4 regions of the Streptomyces cinereoruber genome follow, and region 1 is predicted to be linked to each of the others. Evidence: riboswitches for the same ligand, from Rfam matches in the RefSeq annotation. Region 1 holds a riboswitch; each other region holds the start of a gene.
The links. Region 1 has a riboswitch for cobalamin ahead of CP977_RS08350 (cobalamin biosynthesis protein). Riboswitches for the same ligand answer to the same signal wherever they lie in the genome.
Positions count from the first base shown of each region.

Region 2: another riboswitch for cobalamin. It lies ahead of cobN (cobaltochelatase subunit CobN); the one in region 1 lies ahead of CP977_RS08350 (cobalamin biosynthesis protein).
Region 3: another riboswitch for cobalamin. It lies ahead of CP977_RS23105 (ribonucleoside-diphosphate reductase subunit alpha); the one in region 1 lies ahead of CP977_RS08350 (cobalamin biosynthesis protein).
Region 4: another riboswitch for cobalamin. It lies ahead of CP977_RS27375 (ABC transporter substrate-binding protein); the one in region 1 lies ahead of CP977_RS08350 (cobalamin biosynthesis protein).

Region 1 covers NZ_CP023693.1:1,889,122-1,894,437, forward strand. Annotated here, with positions in the region: gene CP977_RS08340 (inorganic phosphate transporter) at 1-538, shown strand, start outside; gene CP977_RS08345 (hypothetical protein) at 551-772, shown strand; cobalamin riboswitch at 908-1,046, shown strand; gene CP977_RS08350 (cobalamin biosynthesis protein) at 1,082-2,053, shown strand; gene CP977_RS08355 (cobyric acid synthase) at 2,050-3,567, shown strand; gene CP977_RS08360 (putative cobaltochelatase) at 3,650-5,316, shown strand, end outside.
Region 2 covers NZ_CP023693.1:3,781,603-3,786,918, forward strand. Annotated here, with positions in the region: gene CP977_RS16875 (SdpI family protein) at 1-465, opposite strand, end outside; gene cobN (cobaltochelatase subunit CobN) at 609-4,226, opposite strand; cobalamin riboswitch at 4,265-4,403, opposite strand; gene CP977_RS16885 (cobalamin biosynthesis protein CobG) at 4,742-5,316, shown strand, end outside.
Region 3 covers NZ_CP023693.1:5,090,650-5,095,965, reverse strand. Annotated here, with positions in the region: gene CP977_RS23120 (helix-turn-helix transcriptional regulator) at 1-819, shown strand, start outside; gene CP977_RS23115 (DUF3311 domain-containing protein) at 939-1,193, shown strand; gene mctP (monocarboxylate uptake permease MctP) at 1,190-2,815, shown strand; cobalamin riboswitch at 2,994-3,116, shown strand; gene CP977_RS23105 (ribonucleoside-diphosphate reductase subunit alpha) at 3,247-5,316, shown strand, end outside.
Region 4 covers NZ_CP023693.1:6,062,627-6,067,942, reverse strand. Annotated here, with positions in the region: gene CP977_RS27385 (ABC transporter ATP-binding protein) at 1-298, opposite strand, end outside; gene CP977_RS27380 (FecCD family ABC transporter permease) at 295-1,293, opposite strand; gene CP977_RS27375 (ABC transporter substrate-binding protein) at 1,344-2,435, opposite strand; cobalamin riboswitch at 2,474-2,680, opposite strand; gene CP977_RS27370 (cold-shock protein) at 2,717-2,923, opposite strand; gene CP977_RS27365 (TetR/AcrR family transcriptional regulator) at 3,202-3,795, opposite strand; gene CP977_RS27360 (glucose 1-dehydrogenase) at 3,852-4,616, opposite strand; gene CP977_RS27355 (NAD-dependent epimerase/dehydratase family protein) at 4,704-5,316, opposite strand, start outside.

The sequences.
Region 1 (5,316 bases):
GGGCAAGGGCCTCACCGACCTCCAGCCGCAGCAGGGCTTCGCCGCCCAGACCAGCGCCGCGACGGTCATCCTGGCCTCCTCGCACCTCGGCTTCTCCCTCTCCACCACCCAGTCCTGCTCGGGTGCCGTGATGGGCGCCGGCCTCGGCCGCAAGGGCGGTGTCGTCCGCTGGTCGACCGCGACCCGGATGTTCGTCGCCTGGGGCCTGACCCTGCCCGCCGCGGGCCTGGTCGGCGCCGGCGCCGAGTTCCTCACCAAGCAGGGCCCCTGGGGCATCGCCGCCGTCGCGGTCCTGCTCGTGGCCGGCTCGGCCGTCATCTGGGCGCTCTCCCGCCGCAAGCCGGTCGACCACCACAACGTCACGGCCGACGACCTCGACGCCGAGCCCGCGGGCGTGGTGACCACCGCCATCGCCGCCGTCACCCCGCCGCCGCCCGGCTCCGTCGCCGCCGTCGCCGACGAGGACCTCAAGGCGACCATCCTCGCCCCGGCCCCCACCGACCCGACCGCTCCCCCGGCCCCGGCCGCGAAGGTCTAAGGAAAGAACCACATGAAGATCGACTGGGCAGCCCTCGGCTCCGTCTTCGGCGTCAGCCTCGTGGCGACCGTCGTCCTGGTGGGCCTCTTCACCCTCGGCATCGTCGGCCTCACCAAGCAGGAGGAGGCCGAGGCCCGGGGAGGCTCCGCCGCCCTGGCCCGCACCGGCGCCTACGCCTGCTTCGGGCTGTGCCTGGCGGCCGTGGCGTACGGCATCTACCTGATCGTCGTCTGATCGTCGTCCGACGGCCCCCGCTCCACCGGCCGGGCGGTCCGCACCTTCGGGTGCGGGCCGCCCGGTCCCTTTTCCGCCGCGCTTCCTGTGGTGCTCCGCACAGTGCGCCGCCGCAGGTCAAGGCTGGGTTGACGCCCGTTCTCGGCGCGTGGTGGACTGCCGGGGCCATTACGGCGGCAGCAGAGGAAGTCCGGTGCGAATCCGGCGCGGTCCCGCCACTGTGACCGGATCCGAGGGTCCGGGAGTCAGGAACTCTCGCCGCCGGTCACGTCGATCCAGGGCGCGGACCCTGAGTGAGGACATAGCGCCATGCCCGGCCGCAGCAGAGCCACCGGTGTCTTCGCGTACGGAGCGGCCGCGGGCCTCGCCGTCGACCTGCTCCTCGGGGACCCCCGCAGGGGCCACCCCGTCGCCGCGTTCGGCCGGGCCGCCGCCGTCGTCGAGCGGCGCCTCCACCACGACCACCGGGGCTGGGGCGCCCTGCACACCGCCGTCTGCGCCGGCTCCACCGTCGCCCTCGGGGCCCTCGCCGCCCGGGCCGTACGGGACCGGCCGGCCGCCGCCGTCGCGCTGACCGCCGCCTCCGTGTGGGCCGTCGTCGGCGGGACGACCCTGGGCCGGGAGGCCCGCGCGATCGGCGGGGCGCTGGCCGCCGGGGACCTGGAGGTGGCCCGGGAGCGCCTTCCGCACCTGTGCGGGCGCGACCCGCAGTCCCTGGACGGCCCCGCGATGGCCCGCGCGGTCGTCGAGTCGGTCGCGGAGAACACCTCGGACGCCGTGGTCGGCGCCCTGTTCTGGGGCGCGGTCGCGGGCGTGCCGGGGCTCGTCGGCTTCCGGGCGGTCAACACCCTGGACGCGATGGTCGGCCACCGGTCGCCCCGGTACCGGCGCTTCGGCTGGGCCTCGGCCCGCCTCGACGACCTGGCCGGCGGGCCGGGCGCCCGTCTGACCGCCGTCCTCGCGACCGTCGCCGGCGGGAATCCGCGCGGGGCCGTACGGGCCTGGCGGGCGGACGCTTCGAAGCACCCGAGCCCCAACGCGGGCCCGGTCGAGGCCTCCTTCGCGGGCGCGTTGGGCGTGCGGCTCGGGGGCACCCTCTCGTACGGCGGACGCGTCGAGCACCGGCCGGTGCTGAACGGGGAGGGGCGGGCCGTCGAGGTGGCGGACATCGAACGGGCGGTGGCGCTCTCGCGCCGGGTGACCGCGCTGACCCTGGCCGCCTGCGTGGGCGGCCGTCTGATCGCCGACGCCGTGCGGCGCGGGAAGCGGAGGGCTTCATGAGGGGCGGGAAGGGCGGGGGGCTGCTGGTCGCCGGGACCACGTCCGACGCGGGCAAGAGCGTCGTGACGGCCGGGATCTGCCGGTGGCTGGTCCGCAAGGGTCTGAAGGTGGCGCCGTTCAAGGGGCAGAACATGTCCCTCAACTCCTTCGTCACGCGCGAGGGCGCCGAGATCGGGCGGGCCCAGGCCATGCAGGCGCAGGCCGCCCGGGTCGAGCCGACCGCGCTGATGAACCCGGTGCTGCTGAAGCCGGGCGGCGACCGGTCCAGCCAGGTCGTCCTGATGGGGAAGCCGGTGGGCGAGCTGAGTGCCAAGGGCTACCACGGGGGGCGGCAGAAGGAGCTTTTCGAGCCGGTCATGGCCTGCCTGGAGGAGCTGCGGAGCACGTACGACGCGGTGATCTGCGAGGGCGCCGGCAGCCCGGCCGAGATCAACCTGCGGCGCACCGACATCGTGAACATGGGCGTGGCGCGGGCCGCGAAGCTGCCCGTGGTGGTGGTCGGGGACATCGACCGGGGCGGGGTCTTCGCCCAGTTCTTCGGCACGACGGCGCTGCTGTCCCCCGAGGACCAGTCGCTCGTCGCCGGGTACCTGGTGAACAAGTTCCGGGGCGACGTGAGCCTGCTCGAACCCGGGCTCGACATGCTGTACGGCCTGACCGGGCGCCGGACCTTCGGCGTCCTGCCGTACGCGCACGGGCTCGGCATCGACGAGGAGGACGGTCTGCGGGTCTCCCTGCGGGGCACCGTCCGGGAGTCGGTGGTGGCGCCGCCGGTCGGCGCGGACGTGCTGCGGGTCGCCGTCTGCGCCGTCCCCCTGATGTCCAACTTCACGGACGTGGACGCGCTGGCGGCCGAGCCGGGCGTGGTCGTCCGGTTCGTGGACCGGCCCGAGGAGCTGGTCGACGCGGACCTGGTCGTCGTACCGGGCACGCGCGGCACGGTGAAGGCGCTCGCCTGGCTGCGGGAGCGCGGCCTGGCGGACGCCCTGGCCCGGCGCGCGGCCGAGGGCCGCCCGGTCCTCGGCATCTGCGGCGGCTTCCAGGCCCTCGGCGAGCGGATCGAGGACGAGGTCGAGTCGAAGGCCGGTGTGGTCGACGGGCTCGGGCTGCTTCCCGTACGGGTGCGGTTCGGGGTCGAGAAGACCCTGGCCCGGCCGGTCGGCGAGGCGCTCGGCGAGCGGGTCGAGGGGTACGAGATCCACCACGGCGTCGCGGACGTACGGGGCGGGGAGCCCTTCCTGGACGGGTGCCGGGTCGGTGCCGTGTGGGGCACCCACTGGCACGGCTCGCTGGAGAGCGACGGCTTCCGGCGCGCGTTCCTGCGGGAGGTCGCGGCGGCGGCCGGGCGCCGGTTCGTCCCGGCGCCGGACACGTCGTTCGGCGCCCTGCGCGAGGAGCAGCTCGACCGGCTCGGCGACCTGATCGAGGAGCACGCGGACACGGACGCGCTGCTGCGGCTGATCGAGGAGGGCGCCCCGGCGGGGCTGCCGTTCGTGCCGCCGGGGGCGCCGTGAGCACGGGAGGCCGCCGCCGGCTCCTCCCCGGCGGCCGCGCGCCGTCGTCCGAACATCAGCGATCCGAAGGAGAGACCACCCGATGAGCACCCGGTACCCGTTCACCGCCGTCGTCGGCATGGACGACCTGCGGCTCGCGCTGCTCCTGAACGCCGTCAGCCCGGCCGTGGGCGGCGTGCTCGTCCGGGGCGAGAAGGGCACCGCGAAGTCCACCGCCGTGCGCGCGCTCGCGGAGCTGCTGCCCGCCGTGCCGGTGGTCGCGGGCTGCCGGTTCAGCTGCGACCCGGCGTCCCCCGATCCGGGCTGCCCGGACGGGCCGCACGAGGCGGGGCCGGGGGCCGAGCGGCCCGCGCGGATGGTCGAACTCCCCGTCGGCGCCTCCGAGGACCGGCTCGTCGGCTCGCTCGACATCGAGAAGGCGCTCGCGGAGGGCGTGAAGGCGTTCGAGCCGGGGCTGCTCGCCGACGCGCACCGGGGCATCCTGTACGTGGACGAGGTCAACCTCCTCCACGACCACCTGATCGACCTGCTGCTCGACGCCGCCGCCATGGGCTTCTCGAACGTCGAGCGCGAGGGCGTCTCCGTGCGGCACGCCGCCCGGTTCCTGCTCGTCGGGACCATGAACCCCGAGGAGGGCGAGCTGCGGCCGCAGCTCCTCGACCGGTTCGGGCTCACCGTGGAGGTCGCCGCCTCCCGCGACCCCGAGCAGCGGGTGGAGGTCGTGCGGCGGCGGCTCGCCTTCGAGGACGACCCGGCCGCGTTCGCCGCGCGCTGGGCCGACGAGGAGGCCGAGCTGCGCGGGCGGATCGTCGCCGCGCGCGCCCTCCTCCCGCAGGTGACCCTCGGGGACGCCGTGCTGCTCCAGATCGCCGCGACCTGCGCCGCGTTCGAGGTGGACGGCATGCGCGCCGACATCGTCATGGCCCGCACGGCCACCGCGCTCGCCGCCTGGGCCGGGCGGACCGGGGTCACCTCCGAGGACGTGCGGCAGGCCGCGCTCCTGGCCCTCCCCCACCGCCGCCGGCGCTCGCCCTTCGACGCGCCGGGGCTCGACGAGGACAAGCTGGACGAGACCCTCGAACAGTTCAAGGGCGAGGACCCGGACCCCGACCCGGACCCGGAGCCGGACGGCCCGGACGACGGCGGTCCGGGAGACGGCGGTCCGGGAGACGGGGGCCCCGGCGGGGGCGGTCCGGACGGCGGCGGGATCCCGCCGCAGGGCGACGGACCCGTGCCCGAGGACGTACCGGCGCCGGAGGAGGCGCCCGTACCCGAGCCTGCTCCCCAGAGGGCGGGTGCCGGTGAGCGGGCCGCCGTCAAGGCCGCCGAACCCTTCCGTACGAAGGTGCTCAGCGTGCCCGGACTCGGCGAGGGCGCGGCCGGGCGCCGCTCCCGGGCCCGGACCGAGCACGGCCGTACGACCGGCTCCACCCGGCCCCGGGGCGCGCTGACCAAGCTGCACCTGGCCGCGACCGTGCAGGCCGCCGCCCCCCACCAGAAGGCGCGCGGGCGGACCGGGCGGGGGCTCGTGGTCCGGCGCGACGACCTGCGGCAGGCGACCCGGGAGGGCCGCGAGGGCAACCTCGTGCTCTTCGCGGTCGACGCCTCGGGCTCGATGGCGGCCCGGCAGCGGATGAGCGCGGTCAAGGGCGCGGTGCTGTCGCTGCTCCTCGACGCCTACCAGCGGCGCGACAAGGTCGGTCTGGTCACCTTCCGGGGCCGGGACGCCGAGGTGGCGCTGCCGCCGAC
Region 2 (5,316 bases), 1.9 Mb from region 1:
GCCGTCCGCGGCGCCGGGGCCGGCGGCCGGCTCCTCCTCGGGGACGAGCCGGGTCAGGGCCAGGCCGGCGAGGGCGAGGAGGGCGGCACCGGCGGCCGCGAGGGTGAGGTTGGCGAGGGGGGAGACGACCTCGGCCGCGTCGGCGGCGTCCAGGTTGTCCCGCAGGATCAGGACGAGCAGCGTCCCGGTGAACCCGGCCGTGGCCCACGCGCCCCAGAGGACGTTCCGGCGGACGAAGAGGTTCCAGCCGACGGCGACGCCGAGGATCAGGGCCGTACTGACGAGCGCGTAGCCGGCGCGGCCGGTGAAGCCGTCGGCGCGGCCCCCGCCGTCGGGGCCGAAGTGGGTGGCGAGGGGGTCGGGCAGCCGGTCGTACCAGAGGGCGAACGCCGGCAGGTGGGCGGCGAGGACGAGCACGAAGGGGAGCGCGGCGAGCGCGCGGAGACGAGGTGTGGCACGGTTCATGAAAACCTCCCTTGTTCGCACTCTATTAGAACAATGCGGTTTGAGGGAGGCCGGGGGGACGGTGGTGCGGGAACGCGAAACGGCCCGGCCGCACGGGCGGCCGGGCCGTGACGCCGTACGGGACGGCGTGAAAGGGGTTTACGTCAGTCGTCCGAGCCGTCCGCGCCCTCTTCGAGGTCGCCCTCGGTCTCCAGGAACACCTGCCGCAGCGCGGCCAGCGTCTCCGGGTCCGGCTTCTCCCACATGCCGCGGGACTCGGCTTCGAGGAGGCGCTCCGCGATGCCGTGCAGGGCCCAGGGGTTGGCCTCCTTCAGGAAGGCCTGGTTCTCCGGGTCGAGGACGTACTCCTGCGTCAGCTTGTCGTACATCCAGTCCGCGACCACGCCCGTCGTGGCGTCGTACCCGAAGAGGTAGTCGACGGTCGCCGCCAGCTCGAACGCGCCCTTGTAGCCGTGGCGGCGCATCGCCTCGATCCAGCGCGGGTTGACCACGCGGGCCCGGAAGACGCGGGAGGTCTCCTCGACCAGGGTGCGGGTGCGGACGGTCTCGGGACGGGTCGAGTCGCCGATGTACGCCTCGGGGGCCGTGCCCTTGAGCGCGCGGACGGTCGCCACCATGCCGCCGTGGTACTGGAAGTAGTCGTCCGAGTCCGCGATGTCGTGCTCGCGCGTGTCCGTGTTCTTCGCGGCGACCGCGATCCGCTTGTACGCGGTCTCCATCTCGGCCCGCGCCGGGCGTCCTTCGAGCCCGCGCCCGTACGCGTAACCGCCCCACACCGTGTACACCTCGGCGAGGTCGGCGTCCGTGCGCCAGTCGCGGGAGTCGATCAGCTGGAGGATGCCCGCGCCGTACGTCCCCGGCCGGGAGCCGAAGATGCGGGTGGTGGCGCGCCGCTCGTCGCCGTGCTCGGCGAGGTCGGCCTGCGCGTGCGCCCGTACGTAGTTGTCCTCGGCGGACTCGTCCTCCAGGCCGGCCACGAGCCGTACGGCGTCGTCCAGGAGGCCGATGACGTGCGGGAACGCGTCGCGGAAGAAGCCCGAGATGCGCAGGGTGACGTCGATGCGCGGGCGGCCCAGCTCGGCGAGCGGGATCGGCTCCAGGCCGTTGACGCGGCGCGAGGCCTCGTCCCACAGCGGGCGGACGCCGAGCAGGGCGAGGGCTTCGGCGACGTCGTCGCCGGCGGTGCGCATCGCGCTCGTGCCCCACAGGGAGAGGCCCACGGAGGTCGGCCAGTCGCCGTTGTCGGTGCGGTAGCGCTCCAGGAGCGAGTCCGCGAGCGCCTGGCCGGTCTCCCAGGCGAGCCGGGAGGGGACGGCCTTCGGGTCGACGGAGTAGAAGTTGCGGCCGGTCGGCAGGACGTTGACCAGGCCCCGGAGCGGGGAGCCGGACGGGCCGGCCGGGACGAAGCCGCCGTCGAGCGCGTGGACGGCGTGCGCCAGCTCGTCGGTGGTGGCGGCCAGGCGCGGCACGACCTGCTCGGCGGCGAACCGCAGCACGGCCCGGACGTCGGGGCCGTGGTCGGCCGCGACCGACTCGACCGCCTCGACCGCCCAGTCCGCCGCCTCCATCGCCTCGACCAGCTCGCGCGCCTTCGCCTCCGCCTCGTCGGCGGTGGTGCGGGTCGCGGCCGACTCGTCCAGGCCCAGGGCCTCGCGCAGACCCGGCAGCGCCTGCGTGCCGCCCCAGATCTGGCGGGCGCGCAGGATGGAGAGGACCAGGTTGACCCGGGCCTCGCCGGTCGGGGCGCCGCCGAGGACGTGCAGGCCGTCGCGGATCTGGGCGTCCTTGACCTCGCACAGCCAGCCGTCGACGTGCAGCAGGAAGTCGTCGAACCCGTCGTCCTCCGGGCGCTCTTCGAGCCCCAGGTCGTGGTCGAGCTTGGCGGCCTGGATCAGGGTCCAGATCTGGGCGCGGATCGCGGGCAGCTTCGCCGGGTCCATGGAGGAGATCTGCGCGTACTCGTCGAGCAGCTGCTCCAGGCGCGCGATGTCGCCGTACGAGTCGGCGCGGGCCATCGGCGGCACCAGGTGGTCGACCAGGGTGGCGTGCACGCGCCGCTTGGCCTGGGTGCCCTCGCCCGGGTCGTTGACCAGGAACGGGTAGACCAGCGGGATGTCGCCGAGGGCCGCGTCCGGGCCGCAGGCGGCGGACAGGCCGGCGTTCTTGCCGGGCAGCCACTCCAGGTTGCCGTGCTTGCCCAGGTGCACCATGGCGTCGGCGCCGAAGCCGCCGTCCTCGGCGCGGGCCGCGATCCAGCGGTAGGCGGCCAGGTAGTGGTGGGACGGCGGCAGGTCGGGGTCGTGGTAGATCGCGATCGGGTTCTCGCCGAAGCCGCGCGGCGGCTGGATGAGGACGAGGAGGTTCCCGCGCCGCAGGGCGGCGAGCACGATGTCGCCCTCCGGGTTCCGCGACCGGTCGAGGAACATCTCGCCGGGCGCCGGGCCCCAGTGCTCCTCGACCTGCGTCCGCAGCTCCTCGGGGAGGGTGGCGTACCAGCGCTTGTAGTCGGCGGCCGGGATGCGGACCGGGTTCTTCGCCAACTGCTCCTCGGTCAGCCAGTCCTGGTCGTGGCCGCCGGCCTCGATGAGGGCGTAGATCAGCTCGTCGCCGTCGCCCGACACCAGACCGGGCAGCTCCTCGGCGGGCCCGAAGTCGTACCCCTCCTCGATCAGCCGGCGCAGGAGCGAGACGGCGGAGGCGGGGGTGTCGAGGCCGACGGCGTTGCCGATGCGGGAGTGCTTGGTGGGGTACGCGGAGAGGACCAGCGCGAGCTTCTTCTCGGCGTTCGGGATGTGCCGGAGGCGGGCGTGCCGCACGGCGATCCCGGCGACGCGGGCCGCGCGCTCGGCGTCCGCCACGTACGCGGGCAGGCCGTCCTCGTCGATCTCCTTGAAGGAGAACGGGACGGTGATCAGGCGCCCGTCGAACTCGGGGACGGCGACCTGGCTGGCGGCGTCCAGCGGGGACAGGCCCTCGTCGTTCTCCTCCCACGCGGACCGCGAACCGGTCAGGCAGAGGGCCTGGAGGATCGGCACGTCGAGCGCGGCGAGCGCGCCCGCGTCCCAGGCCTCCTCGTCGCCGCCGGCCTGCGCCTCGGCGGGCTTGGTGCCGCCCGCCGCGAGCACGGTGGTGACGATGGCGTCGGCGGTGCGGAGGGTGTCGAGCAGTTCCGGCTCGGGCGCGCGCAGGGACGCCACGTACAGCGGGAGGGCCCGCGCGCCCGCGTCCTCGATCGCGTCGCACAGGGCGCCGACGAAGGCGGTGTTGCCGCTCATGTGGTGGGCGCGGTAGTAGAGCACGGCGACCGTCGGGCCGTCCCCGTCCCGGGCGGTCCGCTCCAGCGGGCCCCAGGTGGGGGCGGCGGCCGGGGCCTCGAAGCCGTGGCCGGTGAGCAGGACGGTGTCGGAGAGGAAGCGGGCCAGCTGCTCCAGGTTGGCGGGGCCGCCGTGCGCCAGGTAGGCGTGCGCCTCGGTGGCGACGCCGACGGGCACGGTGGACGCCTCCATCAGCTGCGCGTCGGGCGCCTGCTCGCCGCTGAGCACGACGACCGGCTTTCCGGCGGCGCGGATCGCGTCGAGTCCGTCCTGCCAGGAGCGGAGGCCGCCGAGGAGGCGGACGACGACGAGGTCGGCGCCGTCGAGGAGGCCGTCGAGATCGGCGAGCGGGAGCCGGGAGGGGTTGGCGAACCGGTACTCGACCGGGCCGCCGGCCGCGCGGGCGCTGAGCAGGTCGGTGTCGGAGTGCGACAGCAGCAGGAGCATGGCGAGGCAGGCCTTCCTCGGGGTTGTCCGCGCCCCGGGTGGTCGTGTGGACGGCAGGAGTTCCTGACTCACCGGCCCGATGGCGCCGGGCCGGCTCACAGTGGCGGGACCGCGCCGGAATCTCACCGGGCTTCCTCCCCGGGGTCCTGGGACCCCATGCCGACTCGCATCCTAGATCGTGGGCCGTGGGGGCTGGAGGGAGCGGGAGGGTCGGACGGATCACACCGGGCCCGGGGGCGGACGGCGGGACGGTGCTTCCGCGCCGGAGGCCCGGCCGGCGGCGCATCCCGGCCGGAGGGCCGAGCGGCCCGTCGGCACACCCCCGCCGAAGGACCGGACAGCCCGTCGGCACACCCCGCCGGAGGACCGGACGGCCCGTCGGCTCGTTCCCGCCGGCAGGCCGGGCGGGCCTCCGCCGCACCCCCGCCGGAAGACCGGACGGCCGACTCGCGCACCCCGCCCGGCGCTCCGAGTCAGGCCGGTCACACCCCGTCGGCCCTCGGTTTCCCGTGGGTATGCTCGCCGCCATGCCGCCCACCCCGACCCCGACGCCCGCCCCCGGCGCACCCCGTGCGCGGGAGCGCGGCGACGCCTGCCCCGGGGCGCTGCGGCTGCACTCCGCCGACGACGGGCACCTGGCCCGACTGAGGCTGCCCGCAGGGAGGTTGACGGCACGTCAGGTCGAGGTCCTGGCGCACGCGGCCGAGACCCTGGGCGACGGGCGGATCAGCGTCACCTCGCGCGGGAACGCCGAGCTGCGCGGCCTGGCCGGCGACTGCGGGGCGGAGCTCGCGGCGCTCCTGGCGGAGGCGGGCCTGCTGCCCTCCCCCACCCACGAGCGCGTCCGCAACATCGTGGCCTCCCCGGCCGCAGGACTCGACGGACTCGGCGCGGCCGACGTGCAGTTGTGGGCCCGCGAGCTGGACGAACGGCTCTGCGCCGCGCCCTGGGCCGCCGCGCTCTCGGGCCGGTTCCTCTTCGTCCTGGACGACGGCCGCGGCGACGTCACCGGCCTCGGCGGGGATGTGACCTTGGTCGCAGTGGCCCCCGGCGCCGCGCTCCTGCGCCTCGGCGACCGGACCGTGCGCGT
Region 3 (5,316 bases), 3.2 Mb from region 1:
ATGGACGACTCCTCCGGCGAGGTCGAGCCCTTCGACCCCGACGTCGGCTTCTCCTTCCTGCTCTCCCGCGCCGAGGCCGAACTGAGCAGGCGCAGACGCCAGGTGGAGCGGGCCGGACGGGCGGTGGACGGCATCCTCGCCTCGTACGCGGCCCGGCCCCGGAGGGTCCGGCCCGACATCGTGGACCGCATCACCGGCCTCGACGACGTCCGCGAGCGGCTGGAGGGCCTCGCGGCGAACGCCCGCACCGAGTGCCTCTCCCTGCTGCCCGGCGGGGCCCAGCTCCCCGACACGATGGACGCGAGCCAGCCGCTCGACCAACTCGCCCTGGAGCGCGGGGTGAAGATCCGCTCCATCTACCAGGAGAGCTTCCGCAACGACCCGCCGACCGTCGAGTACGTGCGCTGGTACTGCGAACTCGGCGGCGAGGCGCGGACCGTGCCGGTGGTGCCGATGCTCATGGTGATCGTCGACCGCGAGGCCGCGCTCGTCCCCCTCGACCCGGAGGACGGACGCGCGGGCGCCCTCGAAGTGCGCAGCCCCGGCCTGATCCACGCGCTCGTGGTGCTCTTCGACCGCCTGTGGGACGCGGGCACCGGTTTCGGCGAGAGCCCGCGCCGCGACGAGCACGACCTCTCCCCCCAGGAACGGGAGCTGATCATGCTCCTGGGCATCGGCTGCACGGACGACATCGCCGCCCGGCGGCTGGGCATCTCGCTGAGGACCGTCCGCCGGATGAGTTCGGAACTGATGAACCGGCTCGGCGCGCGCAGCCGGTTCGAGGCGGGGGTGCGGGCCGCCAAGGAGGGCTGGCTCTGACGCCCGCGCCCGCGCCCGCCACATCGGACCCGTTATGCGGACGGGGGTTCCATGAAGCGGACGCGTCCCCTAGATTTCCCCAGCACTACCGAGGTGATCAGCGAGGGGACGACATCGCCATGTCAGAAGCGACACAAGGGAAACAACCGCCCATCACCCCCCTGCGGGTGGTGATCGCGCTCTGTCTCGTCGCCCCGTTCGTGGCGATGCTCTGGGTGAGCTCCTACGCGAAGACCGAACCCCTCTTCGCCGGCATCCCCTTCTTCTACTGGTACCAGATGCTCTGGGTCCTGGTCTCCACCCTGCTCACCATGATCGCTTACAAGCTGTGGCAGCGGGACCAGCGCGCCCGCAAGGGGGGTGACGCGCGATGAAGGACGGCGTGAACGGCGTGGCACTCGCCGTCTTCATCTTCTTCTTCCTGGCCGTCACGGTCATGGGCTTCCTCGCCTCGCGCTGGCGCAGGGCCGAGAACGAGCACAGCCTCGACGAGTGGGGCCTCGGCGGCCGGTCCTTCGGCACCTGGGTGACCTGGTTCCTGCTCGGCGGCGACCTCTACACCGCGTACACCTTCGTCGCCGTCCCGGCGGCCATCTACGCGGCGGGCGCGGCCGGCTTCTTCGCCGTCCCGTACACGATCCTGGTCTACCCGCTGATCTTCACCTTCCTGCCGCGCCTGTGGTCGGTCTCGCACAAGCACGGGTACGTGACCACCTCCGACTTCGTCCGGGGCCGCTTCGGCTCCAAGGGCCTGTCGCTGGCGGTGGCGCTCACCGGCATCCTCGCCACCATGCCGTACATCGCGCTCCAGCTGGTCGGCATCCAGGCCGTCCTGGACGTGATGGGCGTCGGCGGCGGCGAGAACACCCACTGGTTCGTCAAGGACCTGCCGCTGCTCATCGCCTTCGGCGTCCTCGCGGCCTACACGTACTCCTCGGGCCTGCGCGCCCCCGCGCTCATCGCCTTCGTCAAGGACACCCTGATCTACATCGTCATCGCGGTGGCGATCATCTACATCCCGATCAAGCTGGGCGGCTTCGACGAGATCTTCAGCAAGGCGGGCGAGGCCTTCGCGCAGACCAACCCGGCGACCGACAAGCCGCGCGGCGCGCTCGTCCCCGGCGAGGCCGGCCAGTGGACGTACGCGACGCTCGCGCTCGGCTCCGCGCTCGCGCTCTTCATGTACCCGCACTCCATCACGGCGACCCTGTCGTCCCGGAGCCGCGAGGTCATCCGCCGCAACACCACGATCCTGCCGCTGTACTCGCTGATGCTGGGCCTGCTCGCGCTGCTGGGCTTCATGGCGATCGCCGCCGGGATCCAGGTGAAGAACGGCCAGCTCGCCATCCCGCAGCTCTTCGAGACCATGTTCCCGGACTGGTTCGCGGGCGTCGCGTTCGCCGCGATCGGCATCGGCGCGCTCGTCCCGGCCGCGATCATGTCCATCGCCGCCGCCAACCTCTTCACGAGGAACATCTACAAGGACTTCATCAGGCCGGACGCCACCCCGGCACAGGAGACCAAGGTCTCCAAGATCGTCTCGCTCCTGGTGAAGGTCGGCGCGCTCGCCTTCGTCCTCACCATGGACAAGACGGTCGCGATCAACTTCCAGCTGCTCGGCGGCATCTGGATCCTGCAGACCTTCCCGGCCCTGGTCGGCGGCCTGTTCACCCGCTGGTTCCACCGCTGGGCGCTGCTCGCCGGCTGGGCCGTCGGCATGGTGTACGGCACGGTCGCCGCGTACGGCGTCGCCAGCCCGACCCAGAAGCACTTCGGCGGCTCCTCCGCCGAGATCCCGGGCATCGGCGAGATCGGCTACATCGGCCTCACCGCCTTCGTCCTCAACGTCGTGGTCACCGTGGTCCTCACCTTCGTCCTCAAGGCCGTCAAGGCCCCCGAGGGCGTCGACGAGACCTCCCCGTCGGACTACACGGCCGACGCCGGCGACCCGGGCGTGAAGACCGAGATGGAGAAGGCCACCGCGCCCACCCACTGACCCCACCGCCGCCACCGCCGCCGCAAGGGCCCGGGACCTCCACCAGGAGGCCCCGGGCCCCGTCGCGTCCCCCGGCGGACGGTCTCCGCGCGCCCGTTCCCCGGAGTTCCGCGCCCAAGTCCCGTCCAGGGGACGACACAACATGTGGGGGGTGCCACGAGCGGCGTCCACCACATGTATGCTCGTCCTCGCTGTCGACGCAGGGGAATCCGGCGCGAATCCGGAACTGTCCCGCAACGGTGTACTTCGTGCGGTTTCGTCCGGGGTGAGTCCGAACACCTGCCGACAGTGCGCCCGGTCCTTCCGTTCCGGGTGCCACAGACGTCCGGGCCTCGCGGAGTGGGCCGGTGGACGCGGCGCGTCGTGCGTGGACGCCCGCCCGTCCGCCTGCCCCCGCCGAGGCCCCGAGCCGAGCGAGGGAGAGCCCCCACGTGACCATCGCGCCCGCCGATCCGGCTTCGGCCGAGGCTTCCGCGGTCGAGAGCGACGGCCCCGGGACCGTACTGCTGCGGACCCTGACCGACCTCACCGCCGATCTCCCCGACACCGACCCCGGCCGGGTCGCCGCCGCCGCGCTCCGCGGCCGCAGCGCCGCCGCGGACGAGGCGGAGCTGCGCGAGCTGGCCACCGAGGCGGCCGCCGGCCTGATCGCCGAGGACCCGGCGTACTCCCGGCTCGCCGCCCGGCTCCTCACCATCACCATCGCCGACGAGGCCGCCTCCCAGGGCTCGGTGAACTTCTCCTCCTCGGTGGCCGTCGGGCACCGCGAGGGCCTGATCGCCGACCGCACCGCCGAGTTCGTCGCGCTGCACGCCGACCGCCTCGACGCCACCATCGACCGCGCCGGCGACGACCGCTTCGGCTACTTCGGCCTGCGCACCCTCTACTCGCGCTACCTGCTGCGCCACCCGATCACCCGCAAGGTCATCGAGACCCCGCAGCACTTCATGCTGCGCGTCGCCTGCGGTCTGGCCGAGGACGAGAGCGTCCGCGCGCTCGACGAGGTGGCCGCGCTGTACGGCCTGATGAGCCGCCTGGACTACCTGCCGTCCTCCCCCACGCTCTTCAACTCCGGCACCCGCCACCCGCAGATGTCCTCCTGCTACCTCCTGGACTCCCCCCAGGACGAGCTGGACTCCATCTACGACCGCTACCACCAGGTCGCGCGCCTCTCGAAGCACGCGGGCGGCATCGGCCTCTCGTACTCCCGCATCCGCGCCCGCGGTTCGCTGATCCGGGGCACCAACGGGCACTCCAACGGCATCGTGCCGTTCCTGAAGACCCTCGACGCCTCCGTCGCCGCCGTGAACCAGGGCGGTCGCCGCAAGGGCGCCGCCGCCGTCTACCTGGAGACCTGGCACGCGGACATCGAGGAGTTCCTGGAGCTCCGCGACAACACGGGCGAGGACCAGCGCCGCACGCACAACCTGAACCTGGCGCACTGGATCCCGGACGAGTTCATGCGCCGGGTGAACGCCGACGCCGAGTGGTCGCTGTTCTCCCCCTCGGACGTGCCCGAGCTGGTGGACCTGTGGGGCGAGGAGTTCGACGCCGCCTACCGCAAGGCCGAGGCGGCCGGCCTGGCCCGCAAGACGATGCCGGCCCGCGACCTGTACGGCCGGATGATGCGGACCCTGGCCCAGACCGGCAACGGCTGGATGACCTTCAAGGACGCCTCGAACCGGACGGCCAACCAGACCGCCGAGCCCGGCCACACCGTCCACTCCTCCAACCTCTGCACGGAGATCCTGGAGGTCACCGACGACGGCGAGACCGCGGTCTGCAACCTGGGCTCGGTCAACCTCGGCGCGTTCGTGGTCGGTTCGGACATCGACTGGGAGCGCCTGGACGCGACCGTCCGCACGGCCGTCACCTTCCTCGACCGGGTCGTGGACATCAACTTCTACCCGACCGAGCAGGCGGGCCGCTCCAACTCCCGCTGGCGTCCGGTCGGCCTGGGCGCCATGGGCCTCCAGGACGTCTTCTTCCAGCTGAAGCTGCCCTTCGACTCCCCCGAGGCGCGGGCGCTCTCCACCCGGATCGCCGAGCGGATCATGCTCGCCGCGTACGAGGCCTCCGCCGACCTCGCCGAGCGCAACGGTCCCCTTCCGGCCTGGGAGAAGACCCGCGCGGCCCGCGGCGTGCTGCACCCCGACCACTACGACGTCGAGCTGAACTGGCCGGAGCGCTGGACGGCGCTGCGCGAGCGGATCGCCGCCGTCGGCATGCGCAACAGCCTCCTCCTCGCCATCGCGCCGACCGCGACGATCGCCTCGATCGCCGGCGTGTACGAGTGCATCGAGCCGCAGGTCTCCAACCTGTTCAAGCGCGAGACGCTGTCGGGCGAGTTCCTCCAGGTCAACTCGTACCTGGTCGACGAGCTGAAGAAGCTCGGCGTGTGGGACGCGCAGACCCGCGAGGCGCTGCGCGACGCCAACGGCTCGGTGCAGGGCTTCACCTGGGTGCCGGCCGAGGTCCGCGACCTGTACCGCACGGCCTGG
Region 4 (5,316 bases), 4.2 Mb from region 1:
TCAGGTCGGTCTGCGTGTCGGACTGCTGCTCGACCGTGGCGAGGCGCCGGGCGACGGTCCTGCGGCCGAGTCCGGCGAGCGGGTCGCCGTCGAGGGTGACGGTCCCGGAGTCGGGGGCGAGGACGCCGGCGAGCAGGCGCAGGAGCGTGGACTTGCCGGAGCCGTTGGGGCCGAGGAGACCGGTGACGGTGCCGGGGACCGGGGCGACGCTGACGCCGTCGAGGACGAGGGTGCCGCCGGCGGTGCGCGAGACCCGGTCGGCGCGCAGGCCTTCCGTCCCGGGGGCCGTCGGGATCATCGCGTGCTCCTCGTGCGGTAGAGGACCAGGACGAAGGCCGGTACGCCGATCAGCGAGGTGACCACGCCCACCGGGACCTCCTGGGGGTCGAGGACGGTACGGGCGAGGGTGTCGGCCCAGACGAGGAAGACCGCTCCGGCCAGGGCGGTGACCGGCAGGAGCCGGGCGTGGCCGGGGCCCACGAGCGCGCGGGCGGCGTGCGGCAGGACGAGCCCGACGAAGCCGACGGCCCCGGCGGCGGAGACCAGGGCGGCCGTCAGGAGTGCGGTGACGCACAGGAGGACGATCCGGGTCCGGGCGACGGCGACGCCGAGGGAGGCGGCGGCCTCCTCGCCGAAGGCGAACGCGTCCAGGGTCCGCGCGTACCCGAGGCAGGTGGTCAGGGCCGCCGCGAGGACGCCGAGGCAGACCCACACGTCGGTCCAGCCGGCCCCGGCGAGCGAGCCGAGCAGCCAGAAGAGGACGCCCCGGGTGGTCTCCGCGTCGGCGGCCGTCATCACGACGAAGGAGGTGAGGGCGGAGAAGAGCTGCATGGCGGCGACGCCGGAGAGGACCACGCGGTCCGTGGAGCCGCCGAGGGTGTGGCTGAGCAGCAGCACCAGCGCGAAGGAGCAGACCGCGCCGAGGAACGCGCCGCCGGTGACGGAGAGGACTCCCCCGCCGACCCCGAGGACGACGACCGCGACCGCGCCGGTCGAGGCGCCGGAGGAGACGCCCAGGACGAAGGGGTCGGCGAGCGGGTTGCGCAGCAGCGACTGCATCACCGCGCCGCAGAGGGCGAGTCCGGCGCCGCAGACGGCGGCGAGGAGGGTGCGGGGAAGCCGCAGGTCCCACACGATCCCGTCGCGGATCGGGGAGAGGTCCGAGACGCCCCCGCCGAGGTGGGCGGCGACCGTCGCCCACACGTCGGCGACGCCGATGCGGGCCGGGCCGATGGTGATCGCCGCGGCGACCGACGCGGCCAGGAGCGCGAGCCCGGCCACCGTCCCCAGCAGGGCCGCGGCTCCCTTCCGTACCGAGGCGGCGGCCGGAGGGGCGGTGGGCGTCACTTGGCGAGGCCGTACGAGCGGAGGGCGGCCGCCACCTTCTCGACGGCCTCGACGGTGCGGATCGTGGGGTTGAGCGCCTGGCCGCTGAGCAGCACGTACCGCTTGTTCCTCACCGCCGTCATGCTGCGGGTGACCGGGTCGGACTCCAGGAACTCGATCTTCTTGGCGGCGCTCTCGGCCGACTGCGAGCGGCGGGTGAGGTCACCGATGACGAGGACGTCGGGGTCGCGGTCGGCGACGGTCTCCCAGTTGATCTGGGGCCACTCCTCCTTGGTGTCGTCGAAGACGTTCTTCGCGCCGAGTTCGCGGGAGACTATGCCGGGGGCGCCGCAGCAGCCCGCCATGTAGGGCGCTTCGGAGTTGGCGAACCAGTAGAGGACCGTGGCGTCCTCGAAGCTTCCGCCCGAAGTCGCCTTCGTCACGCGGGCCTTGAGCTCGGCGACGAGCTTCTCGCCGCGCTCCCGGACCCCGAAGATCCGGGCCAGGTCGCGGATCTCGCCGTAGACCGTCTCCATGGTGAGCGGCCGGACGCGGACGCCGTCGCCGTCGCCGCTGTTGTCCTTGCCGACGCAGTCGGTGGGCGAGAGGTACGTGGGGACGCCGAGTTCCTCGAACCGCTCGCGGGCCGCCACGCCGCCCTTGCCGAGGGTGTACGTGAAGGAGGCGGCGGCGAAGTCGGGTTCGGTGTCGAGGACCTTCTCGAAGGAGGGGTAGCGGTCGGCGAGGCGCGGGACCTTGGCGTTCTCCTTCTCCAGGCCCTTGAGGACGGGGTCCGTCCAGGTGCCGGTGCCCACCATGCGGTCGGCGAGGCCGAGGGAGAGCATGATCTCCGCCGCGCCCTGGTCGAGGGCGACGGCCCGCTCCGGCGCGCGCTCGACGCGGACGGGCCGTCCGCAGTTGTCGTCGAGGGTGACCGGGTATCCGGCCTTCGCCTTCCCGGCGGCACCGCCCGCGGGCCGGTCGGGTGCGGGGGTCGTCTCCGCTCCGCAGCCGGTCGCGGTCAGGAGCAGGGCTCCGGTGAGGAACAGCACGGCGGAGCGGACGGGTTGTGCGAGCGGCACGGGACTTCCTCTGCGGCCAGGGCTCATGCGCGGAGCCTGTCGTACGGTGCTCCCCGGGCGCGCGCGTGCCGCCGGGGCCGCCAGCAGGTCTTCGGACTCGGGGTCGTCCGGACGGGGCGCCTTCCCGGGCCGTCGTCGCCGCCCAGTGGCCGATGCTCCGCCCGTCGCCCTCACCGCTGCGCGTCAGTTCCGGTCTCGCACCGGATTCCCTGACCCGTACACCCACCCGTTCGGGTGCGTGCAAAGGTGCGACTGGCCCCGGCACAGTACCACCGCCCCGGAGGCGCGCCCCGGGGCGGTGGCGGGCGTCAGAGGCGCAGCTCCTTGGCCTCGAAGCGGCCGTCCCCGAGGACCAGGACGAAGGAGACCTGCTGGCCCTCCGAGACGGTCCGGCTCTCGTCCTCGATGTCCTCCGCGCTGAACCAGACCTGCTCCCGGGAGCCGACGGGGACGACGAAGCCGTATCCCCCGAGACGGTTGAAGGACTGCACGAACCCTTTGCTCCTGCCTTCCACGGCGGCCTCCTCCTCGGCGTCGGGGACGCGGGCGAGGGGTGTCCCGGCCGGGTCCGGCCGCATCCGCGTCTCAGGGGAGGTGTACCCCGTCGGGCCGCGGTTCGCCCGTCGGCGGGCGGGGCGTGCGCGGAGCACTCCCCGGGATCTCGTAGAATATTCAACAGAGGTCCGGTGCCGAAGATCCCCCGTGTTCGGCACCGGACCTCGTCGTGCGTCCGGCCCGGAAGTCGCGCGTACGGCCCTGGCTTCGTACGTCCGGCCCGGAGACGGGGTGCGACTCAGGCGCCGCCCGGGTACGCGATCCTCGCCGTGATCCTGGCGATGCGCGCCGCCGTCTCCGCGGGCGGGGCCACCGGCTGGACGATGTGGCTGACGGTGAGCCGCACGACCGTCTCGACGGCGAGGCCGCGCGACGCGTCGTCCACGTCGGGCCAGGCCTCGATCGCGTACGCGTCGAGCATCGCCATCGCCGTGCCGAAGACCGGCTCCGTGCGGGTGGTGAGGTAGGCGAGGAGGTCGTCCTCGCCGCCCCGCGCCGCGACCAGGACGCTCTTGATGAGGGGGTTGTCCACGGTCTGCTGGAGCGTGTAGCCGACTCCGGCGGCCGCCGCTTCCTCCAACGCGCCGCGGTGCGCGTCGAGTTCGCGCTCGATGCCGATCAGGAAGCCCTCCAGCTCGCGCTGGACCAGGGCGTTCCCGATGGCCTCCTTCGCCCCGAACTCGTTGTAGAGGGTCTGGCGGCTGATGCCGGCGGCCCGCGCGATGGAGGTCATGCGCAGCCCGCTCCAGCCCTCGGCGGCGACGAGGCGGTAGGCGGCGTCGAGCACCTGCTCGCGCAGCAGGGACCGGACGCTCTCGCGGAAACGTGTCATCGTGCCCCCACTTTATCGACCGGGCACCGCCCGGAGGAGGGGTGCGCGAGGGGGTCTCAGAGCGCGGTGCCGCCCGTCACGTCCACGTACTGGCCGGTGATCCAGCGGGCGTCGTCGGAGACGAGGAAGGCGACCACGTCCGCCACGTCGGCGGGCGTCCCGAGCCGGTTGAAGACCGAGAGCGCGGCGAGGGCGGCGTGCGCCTCGGGCGTCGCCCGGCGCCGCGCGTTCATGTCCGTCGCGATGAAGCCGGGGGCTACGGCGTTGACCGTGATCCCCCGGGGCCCCAGCTCCTTGGCGAGGGCGAGCGTCATCGTGTCGACGGCCCCCTTGGTCATCGCGTACGTGACGGAGTCGGGGAAGGCGTGCTTCGTCGTCGCCGAGGAGATGTTGACGATCCGGCCGCCGTCGCGCAGCCGGTCCAGGCCCCGCTGGACGAGGAAGAGCGGGGCCTTCACGTTGATCGTGAACAGCCGGTCGAAGGTCTCGGGGGTGAGCTGGTGGATGCGGCCGGAGCCGCTCGCGCCCGCGTTGTTGACGAGGATGTCGAAGCCGGGCCCCTCGCCCAGCTCCGCGAGGCCGGCGTCCAGGGCGGCGTAGAACGCGTCGACGGCGTCCGGCGCCGCCAGGTCGGCGCGGAACGCGAAGGCCCGGCCGCCGTTCTTCTCGACGGTCGCCACCGTCTCGCGGGCGGCCTCCTCGTCGCTGCCGTAGTGCACGGCGACCAGGGCGCCGTCCCGGGCGAGACGGTCGGCGATGCCTCTTCCGATGCCTCGGCTCGCTCCGGTGACGATCGCGGTCCTGCCGGCCAGCGCGGACATGTCGGTGGTGCCTTCTCTCGGGTCGTCCGGGTCGTTCGGGTCGGGGGTGCGGTGCGGGTGGTTCGGTTCGGGGAGCGGCGCCGCCGGTCAGGAGGTCCGGGGTCCGGCCGCCGGGGCGAGCGCGTCCCGGTACCACTCCAGATGATCCACGACCCCCTCGGCGAAGCCGGGGCCCGGGTCCCGGCCCGGTTCCTTCCAGGGCCGGTCGTCGGAGAACCAGTGGTCGACGGCGAGCATGTCGAGGTGGTGGACGGCGAAGGGGTGGGCCGCCAGGAGGGCGCGCGCCTCCGCGATGTCGAGGCCCGGCCCCCGGCGCGGTCCGGCCCGGTGGGAGAGCAACTCCTCGCCCACCGCGAGCAGTTCCCCGGCGGGCACCGGCTCGGGGTGGTTGACGTGGTACGGGCCGGCCTCGGTGTCCGGTGAGAGGGCGGCGGCGAGCAGGACCCGGGCCAGGGTGCCCACCTCGACCAGGGAGTGCAGCGAGGTGCCGCCGTCGAGCGGGCCGGGCAGTGCGCCGAGGAGCTTGACCAGGCCGGGGATCAGCTGCCGGTCCCCGGTCCCGTACACGAGGTGGGGGCGCAGGACGGTCCCGCCGGCCTCCATGACGTGCCGGTCGCCCGCCGCGCGGGTGCGGCTGGTGGCCGAGACCGGGGCGATCGGCAGGGTGCCGGGGGCGGCGGCGCGGAAGGGGCCGCGGCCG